DNA from 2 places in the Deinococcus aerolatus genome. Region 2 is predicted to be linked to the other one. Evidence: riboswitches for the same ligand, from Rfam matches in the RefSeq annotation. Region 2 holds a riboswitch; the other holds the start of a gene.
The links. A riboswitch is a leader RNA that binds a small molecule or an ion and turns the genes downstream of it on or off. The one in region 2 is predicted to bind cyclic di-GMP.
Positions count from the first base shown of each region.

Region 1: linked by a shared signal. The riboswitch ahead of IEY31_RS18225 (hypothetical protein) and the one ahead of IEY31_RS18125 (hypothetical protein) in region 2 are both predicted to bind cyclic di-GMP.

Region 1 is NZ_BMOL01000044.1:58-5,102, reverse strand. It holds gene IEY31_RS18235 (EAL domain-containing protein) at 1-2,030, opposite strand, end outside; gene IEY31_RS18230 (S8 family peptidase) at 2,080-2,871, opposite strand; gene IEY31_RS18225 (hypothetical protein) at 3,182-3,730, opposite strand; cyclic di-GMP riboswitch class II at 3,802-3,886, opposite strand; gene IEY31_RS18220 (transposase) at 4,071-4,445, opposite strand; partial or broken gene IEY31_RS18215 (hypothetical protein) at 4,628-5,045, opposite strand, start outside.
Region 2 is NZ_BMOL01000041.1:1,510-6,889, forward strand. It holds gene IEY31_RS18115 (hypothetical protein) at 1-2,618, shown strand, start outside; gene IEY31_RS18120 (hypothetical protein) at 2,762-3,541, shown strand; cyclic di-GMP riboswitch class II at 3,639-3,722, shown strand; gene IEY31_RS18125 (hypothetical protein) at 3,870-4,445, shown strand; gene IEY31_RS18130 (hypothetical protein) at 4,519-4,998, shown strand; partial or broken gene IEY31_RS18135 (IS3 family transposase) at 5,249-5,380, opposite strand, start outside.

The sequences.
Region 1 (5,045 bases), on a different contig from region 2:
GCCTTCAAGGCGGAGCGGGCGCGTTCAGGAGCGCGCGCGACCAGTTCTTCACAAATCTCCAATGACAAACGAGAAGGCGTCACGCCAAATTCGGTTGTGGTTCTTCGGATGAGGTCAGGCAATTCCGGATCGACAAGTTGACGGGCCGACAGGTTGATGGCGGCGCCCAGCTGCGGCAACTGGGCCAGTGCAGCGCACACCGTCGTCAGTGTCCAGGCGTTCAACGGGAGGCTCAGGCCGCTGCGCTCGGCCAGTGGCATGAACTGATCAGGGGTGACATTTCCGTACGTTCTACTGCGCCAGCGCAGCAAGGCTTCCACGCTGTGCCAGCGGCCGCTGGGATCCTCAAGCGGCTGATACACCAGGTGAAATTCGCCCGCCGCAAGGGCGCCGTGCAGGGCGGATTCGAGGGTTGCTGGGGCCAGAGCGCCGCCGCTCGCACCAAACTCCAGTGTGCTGCCGCGCGCTTTTGCCCGGTACATGGCCTCATCGGCGTGCGTGAGCAAGGTGTCGAGATCTGAAGCGTCCTCGGGGTAGACGGCGAAGCCAAGACTGGGACGCATGTGAATTTCAATGCCATCCAGAAAGAATGGCTCGTCGAATGTTTCGGCAATCTGCCGGGCCAGAGGGACGACGTCCTGTCGACTGGCCTGCAACAGGAAGACAAATTCGTCCCCGCCCGTACGGGCCACCGTATCGTGTCCCCCCAGGGCGCGAGGTAACCGGGCAGCAACTTCTTGGAGCAGCAGGTCACCTGTATGGTGTCCGTAGGTATCGTTGACGGCCTTGAACTTGTTGAGATCCATCACACCCACGGCCACAGACGTACGGCGCGCGGCCGCCTCCCGCAAGGCGGTGCGCGCCCGTTCGGAGAGCAGCAGGCGGTTGGGCAGCCCCGTCAGCGCGTCGTACAACGCCAGACGTTCGAGTTCTTGCAGGCGGCTGGCCTGTTCGCGTTCAAGCTGCTCTTTGGCGGCGCGTTCAGCGGCGTAGCGGGCCTGCTCATGTTCCAGGCGCTGACGGTCACGCTCGAGTTCGCTTCTCGCCGCAAGCTCACGGGTCCGCTGCGCCGCTTCGGCGCGCAGCACCTCCGCTTCAGCCGTGTGGGCCCGGCGTAAGGTGGCCAGTGCCTGGACGAGTTCGCCGTCTTGCTCCTCCACCCGGGCCTGAAGCGCCAGGATGCGGGCCTGCTCCCGGACCCGGAGGCTGGCCCTGGCGTCAGGCAACGCCGCTTCTAATAGAAGGCGCGCTTCGTCCCCACGTTGCAAGTCCAGCAGAACCTCGCTGGCATCACAGCGCGCATCCAACACCAGATCAATATTCGCTTCCGGCATGGCCAGCGCCGCCTGGAAGTGAGTGAGTGCCAGGTTCAGCCTCCCCTGGTCACGCTGCACCAGGCCCAGACCATGCCAGGCGCTGGCTGTCAGTGCAGCGTGGTCGCCTGCCAGCGCCACGGCTCCATTCAGCAGGGCCAACGCCTCATCAAAATTCCCCTGACGCCGCAGAAAGTCGGCGTGATTGATCATGACTGTCGCCTCGCCTAACGGCTGATCCGCAAGTCGCGCGAAATCGAGGGCCCGCGTGTACTGCGTGTTGGCATCTCCGGGCAATTCAAGCGCATCGTAGGATTGAGCGAGATTGGCGGCCACCATGGCGGCGCGGGCTGGACCTGCCTGTGCCGCCACGTGGTCCGCACGCAACAGGTACTCAAGCGCCAGGTTAAAACTGCCCAGGTCAAGGTGGACTGCGCCGAGATTACACAGGACTGCGGCGCAGCCCCCCTGATCGCCCAGAACCTGACGAATGGAGAGGGCTTCTTCCAGATGGGTGAAGGCGCTCTGACTTTCCCCGCGGCTATGCTCAAGCCCCGCCAGGGCATTCAAAGCCTCAGCCAGCTCCGGAAAAGCACTCAGCGCGCGGGCCGCCGTCACGGCCTGCTCAAAGAGCAGCGTCGCGCGCGCATCGTCACTTCCTCGCAGCTCACGGGCCTGGCCGAGCAGAACGTCGAGATGATGTGCTGGATCGTTCACCCTGGGCTCCTTGCTCCACGTGGGAGACCCAGCGCGACAGACAAAGAAGTTACTGAAGCAACTGGGAGGCGTCCAGCATAGCCCCTGAGGTCAATCGGGCGGCCAGCACGGCAGGGTCCTTGCCTTCGGCCAGGGCCAGGGCAAGTGCGCCGGTGGCCAACGGCGCCGCGAACGAGGAGCCCGTCGCGCTGACCGTCTGGCCCTGAGGATAGGCGCTCTGAAGCGCCACTCCTGGGGCCAGCACTTCACCGCCACGCGTACTCCAGCTGGGAAAAGTTCCGTCGACATTGACGGCGCTGACGGAAACACCAAACTGTCCCAGAGGGTTTTTACCGTCCAGCGCATTGGCCGGCGCCTCGGGGTTGGCGCTGCCGTCATTGCCGCAGGCGGCCACCACCAGAACACCCCTGGAGACCGCAAATTGCAGCGCGGCGCGCACCCCCTTGTTGGACACCGAAGCAGCGATGCTCAGATGGATGATGTGTGCGCCCTGATTGACGGCAAAGCGAATGGCCTCGGCCACGCTGTCTGCGTCTCCAGAGCCATTAGGACTCAGCACCCGCAGGGGCAGAAGTTTGGCCTCAGGTGCCACCTGACGAAGAATGCCGGCCACCGCCGTTCCGTGCCCGTACGCGGCGTCGCCATCGGTGCCTTCTTCGGATGGATCGAGGTCTTTGTCCACGAAGTCGCGGCCCGGCAGCAGCGCACCTCTGAGCATCGGGTGGTCCAGATCGATTCCAGAGTCGATCACGGCCACCACCACGCCCCGGCCCATCCCAGGTGCCCTGGCTTGAGCCACATCAATCTTGACGGTGCGCAGCACCTCCGAATTGGCAGGCATAGGTTCAAAGACCCCTTCAGCCCACCACCTGGCTCCTTCAGCCCACCACCTGGCTCCTTCGGCCCACCATCTGGCTCCTTCAGCCCACCATCTGGCTCCTTCGGCCCACCACCTGGCACCACCTGGCTTGAAGCCAGCATGATCGACGAGCAAGGTGCGGTCAGTCGCTGTCTGACTCTGCAGGCCAGCAGCACTCAGCGTGCCGTGAGGACGTGAAATCGCCTGGGAGGGAGAGGGTGGGAGGGTGCCGCAGGCCCCCAGAATCAGGCAACCCAAAGTCAACAGTGCAAATCTGGAACGGTAGGCCATGTTAATCTGCCGCCTCTGCCAGGACGCTGGCCACGATAACTTGGTCAAGAAAACCGCGCACGGCGTTGGTCATGCTATGGACATCACTCACCGGCACCACACTTGTGCAGCATATTCCGCTGCGGTCCGCTGGCATGACCTGAATCCAGAGGCTGCCGACATCACGCCTCAGTCGGAAGGCAGCAGGATGGTCTTGCAGCGGCGTCCAGCCCAGTTGAAAATGAGGGCAGTGAACCAGCAGCTTTTCGAGCAACCATTGATCGAAGACGCTCAGGCGAACGTCACTTCCGACAGGCGAGACAAGTTGCGCCGTCCATTGACACAGCCGCGCATTGCGGTACTCCTGGTAAGCTTGCCCCATCAAACGGTGAACCTCAGTGACCAGATCGTGGACTGCACTGTCATCACACGAATTCTGGACCAGAAGTTGCGGGCCCTGAGCAGCGCAGCCTTCGAACGCAACGTCTGCGCTGGCCTGTCCACCTCCAACGCGGATCAACAAAGAGAGATCAAGGCCGAAATCTCTAATACCCCGAACGATAGAATTCACGGTGCCTCCCCGGCGTGTTATGAACGCCGCTGCCTGAATCAGGCGGGAATGTGACCGCGACAGGTCGCGGATTGACGGATAGCCGGTCGCACCATTGGCTCCACGCGTCCCAGGTGCCCGTATACAGGACCGCGCTTCACTGCCTCTATCAGACATGGTCCCAAGGAGCCGTGCTGATGTGGCCCACCCTATACATCGGCAGGACGCTTGACAAGCCACCCTCCCAGAAGATGAAGATTGAAGGAATAGTCGATCAGACAGGGGTTGTCAGAGTTAAACAGGATTTATTTAACATCCAGATAAATTTTGTCCTGAGAATCCTCAACACTGGGTCTCCCCCTCAGTACCCGACACTTTCCACAGCCGTCGTCTGGTCCGGCGTCCAGAATTGAATCAGGTGGAGCAGTTCGTCCATTGAGGTTCCGATCTGACGGGAAGACGCCCGAACGAGCGCCCGTAGACCTAGAGTCACGACACTCCAGGCCCGCCGTCCATGTTTTTTCAGCGCCGTGTCCTGGTCGATGCCGACCAGGACGCTCCAGACATACGCCAGGGTGAGCAAACAAAGCAGTCGCGTCACATGAGTGGGACGCGTCATATGGGTGTTTTCCAACCGGAAGCCCTTCGTTTTGAGCGCCCTGAACAGACATTCGATTCTCCAGCGCTTGCGGTATCCCTTCAGCATGCGACTGGCGGCGGTGGCGTTGCTCGCCACGATCAGGGGTATCCCCCTGATCTGTCCGGGTCAACACCACATTCATCGGGAGTCCATAGACCTCCACGCCCTCGAGGAGCATCGCCTGCTTTCCAGGTTGCAAGCCACCCAACCACTCGCCCGCTGGCAGGTCTTCGATGTGGGTATCGACGCGGAGACGGACGGTGATCGGTATCCCTCGCTCAGCCAAGCCCTGGATCCACGCCTGGCCGATGAATTCCCGGTCTGCATAAATCGTGGCAACGTCGCAGCAGTCCAGCAGCGTCAGCGCCTCGTCCATCACGGCCAGCCGGGTCCTCGTCCCGCTGCCCTCCGCTGTGCGGCAACAACTCGAACAGGAGTGGCACGGCCACACCTCGCCAGTTCACTGCCAGCACCAGCGCGTTGACATCGGTCTTCCCCAGTTTCCAGTTCGTGCGGTCAAGGGTGAAGTCCCGCCGTTTCCCATCGGGGAGCAACGCCAGAACCAGACGGGCAACATCCAGAGGACATAGCGGATGCTGGTGAAAGAATCGCTCAATCTGGCGAATGACGGAAGCCGTCTGAGCGTTGCCCGGGCAACGCTCGGCCAGTGATGCGTGGCGAACGTTTTTGGCCCCG
Region 2 (5,380 bases):
GGCCGGCCTATGACGGTCAGGCGCTGCACTTCAAGCTGCTCGGCTGGCGGGCCATGAAGGGCGCCACCGGCGAGGGCACCCCACCAGGCTGGCGGGTGACCTACCCGTCGGCGCTCGCGGCGGGTGGGGAGGCGATCCTTCCGCTCTCGGTCGCGGGCCCCAGCGGCGCGGTGGCGCGCGACCTGACCCTGATCTTTCAGGTGGACGGGCAGCCCGGGACAACCATCGAGGTGCTGGTCTCCTGGCCGCGCGTTGCGCGACTGGAAGCGCGCGCTCTCCCTGAACTCCGTACCTTGCCGGGCGCACCCCTGCAGGTACCGCTGGTGATCCGGAACACCGGCAACGTCGCGGCGCTCGCGAGTGTGACGGCCCAGGGCGCCGACATCAAGGCCCTGCCGGTCAGCGTGCCACCGGGCGGAGAGGCCACCCTGACGCTGCTGGTTCCCTCCGTGGACAGCGAGCGACAGGTGAGGCTCACGGTGAGCGGCGGTATGAAAGACGTCGTGATGCACGTACGGCTGCTCGGTTCCAGACCGCGCGGAGCGGGCTTTGGCCTGACCGTGCGCGCTGGAGCCACGGTGAGCGCCGGCGACGGGCAGGCTCATCTCGATGCCGGTGTGCTGTCCATCGAGGGGCTGCTCAGCCCGGTCACGTCGCTGCGGGCCTCCATCGCGCGCACAGGCAGTGAAGTCAAGCCGACGCTCTCTATCGCCCACCGCAATACTCGAGTGGACTATGGCGGAGCGCCCACGGCCAACGTCGCGGGCAGCGTGGGCACCGGCCTGTACCTCAGCCAGGAGTTCGGCCCCTATGGCCCGATACGCAGGGTGCAGGTGGCCGCTGCACTCCCGCAGGACAACGGCACGACCGCGGCACGGGTCGGCCTGGGTGTGTCCAGCCAGTTCGGCGCGGCCACAGTGCAGGCCAGGGCGAGCGTCAGCGTGCACGGCGACGACCCGGCCGTGGCCGTTGAGGGCAGCGCCGGACACGTGAGTGCCGCGGTGCAGGTCACGCCCCAGCGTGATACCCGCTGGGGCGTGACGGCCGGATACGTGACGCCGCACCTCAGCCTCAGGGCGGGCGCTCAGCAGCGGGAGGTAGGGCTCGACGGATGGGGGGAGGCGAGGGGTGACGTCACGCTCGGCGGCACGCCCACCCGCTTCGGTGTCCGCGCGGACGTCCGGGACAGCGCCTGGAACAGCGTGACGCTCAGCGCCCAGACCGACCACTTGCGGCTGTCCATGCGGGCAGGCGCGGATGCCAGCCAGTGGCTCGACGCCCGCAGCACCTTCAGCGTGGGGGCCATCCGCTCGCAGCTCGGCGGCAGCGTCACCCTCGATCACTGGGCCTTCAGGAGTGCCCAGGCCGACGTCAAGATGAAGACCACCGTCCGCAGCGCACAGCTCGAGGCGGCCGCGAATGCGCAGTTCACCCCGGCGGGCCTGAGCGGCGTCAACTACACCGCGGCCGTCAGCGCGCCAGGCGGGCCGGCCGACCTGAAGCTGAGCGCCGCGGGCACCAGCGCCGGCGCTCTCGATCTCGGGATCGCCGCGGTCTTTCACGGCACGCTCCCCAGCGGTCAGTGGAAGGTCGAGCCCAACCTCGTGGTGCTGGGCGTGCTCGCGGCACCCAGGACCACCGCGGGCGTGACCGCCTCTTACGACACCTACTCCGGCTGGCATGGCCTGGTCGGTATCAGTGCCCCTCTCAGCGGCCCCGGCAGCGTCCGGGTCAGGGCCGGGCTCTCGTACCAGCTCTTCGTGCCCACCGGCGAGGCGCTCGCCGAGCAGCTCGCCGGCCCCGATCCCACCCGCCGCACGGTGCGCGTGATCCTGCAGGAAGATGGCCGCGCCATTCCTCTGGCCGGCGCGCGGGTGAAGGGCTGCGGCCAGGACGCGACGACCGACGCGCAGGGCATGGCGACGCTGCGCGGCTTCCGGGGCAGCTGCCCAGTGAGCCTCGACGCGGGCAGCCTGCCGGATGGAACGACAGCCGCCATAGCGCGCATGGACGTGGCTCCGGGCGCGGATCAGACCATGGCGGTGCTGCCCCTAGGACAGCTGCGTGGGCAGGTGACCTACGTGGATCCGCAGAGCGGCGAGGTCGTCGCGGACGGCCCCGAGCGCCAGGTCACTGTGACCGTCAGCGGCCCGGTGCAGACCTTTACCCGCGCGCAGCTGCCGGGCGGCCACTTCGAACTGCCGCCCCTGCCCGCGGGAACCTATCAGCTCTCGGTCGAGGACCGCCCGCCGGTGACGGTGACCCTGACGCGCGCCGGCGCGACCGTGCAGCTCCAGGTGCCCGGCGCACCACGGGTCGTGCTGGATCCCAGCAAGGTCACGCCGCCAGTGCGGCTGGCGTGGACGTCGCCCCTGGTGACCGCGGGCACCGCGGCAGGCTTGCAGGTGTCCTCGCCGGCACAGATTACCAAGGTGACGGTCAGCGTGCTGGGGGTGCAGACCACCATCCCGGCCCCCTCGGATCAGAGCGCGCCGTGGCCCGTCGGCGTGCCCACGCCCGCCACCGTGGACGGCCTGCAAAACGTGACCGTCGAGGTGCACTTCGCCGATGGCAGTGTGGCCCACCGCACCCTCCAGCTGGTGGTGACCCCGCCGTGATGTGAGCCACAGAAGCCACGCCGGATGGGACAGGCCCGGCGCGGCCGCCGCCCGACCTCTCCTGTCGTCGCGCCCTCAACCCACACACCTGTAGCACTTTCTCCTTCCCCTCTTGCTGCGGCCATGCCGCCAAGGAGTTCCCAATGACCAAGTACCTGATCACCCTTGCCCTGTTGGCCTGCGCCAGCAATGCCCTCGCCGACCTGAACGTCAGCGGTCCTCGTGACCTGAACCTCAAACCGGGTGAGGCCCGCAGCGTGGACTACCTGCTCACCAACACCGGCGACGCGCCCGTGAGGGCCACCGTCTTCTTCAACGACTACATCCAGGGCCCCGACGGATCGCTGTCGCATGTACCGGCCCGCAGCCTGCCGCAGAGCCTCTTCCGGGTCGCCAGCTTCCCGAACCGCGATTACCTGATTCCGGCCAAGAGCAGCGTGGTGGTTCCGCTCAAGGTGCAGGTGCCCGCGGAAGCCCTCGGCGGGTACTGGGGGGTCATCGGCGTGGACTCCGAGGCGGCAGCCGCCAGCGGGGCCAAGAACAGCGTGGGCATCCGGGTACGCTACGCGATGGTGACCGCCCTGACGGTGGACGGGCGCAGCAAGCACGCGCTGAGCATTCAGAACCTCGTGAGCGGCAAGGACAAGGCCGGCAAGCCCACCCTGAACCTGACGGTCGCCAACGACGGCAACACCTACGAGCGCTACGACCTGAAGGTCGTGTTCCAGGTTCCCGGTGGAAAGCCAGTGGAGGTCACGAAGCCGATGGTGATCCTGCCAGGCGTGACCATTGACCTCGCGCTGGACGTGCCGAGCACGCTGCCAGCGGGCACCTACGCGGTTTTCGCAGTGGCGACAGCGGCCACTGGCGAGCGCGGTGAAGCGGTGGGATCGCTGACCGTCCCGGCGGCCACAAAGCCGTGACGCAAACAGTGCAATATAAAGATGAGCAATTGCTTTGAAAGTGATTAAATCGTAAGAATAGCTACGCTAAGCTCTGTTTACCGATTGGGCAACACCCAGCGGGTTGGAAGGCAAAGAAGTTCGTTCTGTATTCGGGCACCTGGAACGAATGGAGCTAGTGGTGCGACCGGTCTGGCCTTGATTCTTTCCCGCAGTCTTTGCAGATGTACAGCCGCCTGAGGCTCACCATCAGCAAGTTCTGTGCGCGGACGGGCATCGTCCAGCAAAACTCTAAGCGCGGACTTCTCGCACCATGCGGAGGTCCCCCCGTTCACTCAGGAGAACCACCATGACCCACAGCAAGAAGTTCGTTACCGCCATCGTTGCCCTCGCCCTCAGCTCCAGCGCGTTCGCCGTCACTAGCTCCCCGACGGACTCCTTCACCGCCGGTGCCAGCGCTCCTACTCCTACTGTCAGCGTCTTTGTGATGAGCGACGGAGACACGGAGATGACAACAACCTACACGATCGGCCAGGCCAACAGCGATGACTACACGTACCCGACCGAGGCATTCGCCATCAAATTCGCGTATGACAACGCCACCAACCTGGGCCTGAGCATCGCGTCGTCCACGCTAGTGGACGGCTGGAGCCTGGCGTACAAGTACACCTCTTACACCGCAGGTGCAGCCAACATTAACGTTGGCACCAACCTGTCGTTGGGCGCAATCGGCGGCATGGTTGCGGCCAACGGTAACAGCTCTACCGGAACGTATGCGTCAGCAGTCGCTGCCTCTACATCAGCCTTCGCTAAAGTTGACGCCGATTTCACCAACGCCACCATGTTCAAGATTGGTGCGAAGTCCACTAACACCACTACTAGCACCTTGAGCGCCACCGTCACCATCACTGCCACCGTTAACTAACCCCAACTCAGGGAAGTCGGGAGAAGGTGCCTTCGCGCCCTCTCCCGACTTCGTATTCACCTAAGGTGATCCCATGAAGCTCAGTGCGTTCATGACCCTGCTGGGCCTGAGTCTGCTCTCCTCTGCGGCGCGGGCGCAGACAGTAAGCGTCCAGATCATGACCGACGCCCCCAGCCCGTCCCCCTTCATCTCAGACTACCCGCTCGGGCAGACCAGCCTCAGCGCAGATGTCTACGGCCCGACGTTCCTGATCTCGGTGACGCACGACCTCACCGCCCCGGCCGCGCTGTCCTTCTCTCTGTCCGGCGGTCAGCCCGATTACACCCTGTTCTGGACCGTGGTGGGCAGTGGAACCAACCATAGTTTCGGGGTCAAGCTTGGTGCGGACGTGACCGGTGTGACGGGTTCTGCGAGCAACGTCTACTACCGCGACGACGGCACCCTGCAACTGCTGCCCACAAACGCCACCCGCTATCGCATCGGCGTGCGCGCTAGCCCCACTGTCACCGCTGACCTGAACACCCAGGTGACCCTGACCCTCACCACCAACTGAACGTCAGGACTCCATGATTCACCCCAGACCGCTCACTGCCGACACTGTGGCATCCGCAGGGAGGGCCAGCGGGACGGTTGTGTTGCCTTCATTGGACTGGGCTACGCTGACCGTCCGTGATCGACGTCAAACCCTACCGCCACCGTTTCAAAGGTGACCATCATCCACCCTGCCCAAAAAGCTGTATCACCGTTTTTCTCTCAGCTATCGTGGAGTGAACCCATAACTCAGGACCAGTGGTCAAGCACTTCTAAGCGGAATGATAGCGGGCGGCGAACTCGGTGGGTGGAACGTAGCCCAGACTCGAATGCAGGCGTTCTCGGTTGTACAGCTCTCCGATGAATCGGTTCAGATGCTGTCGGGCGTCGTCCAGGTTGAGATA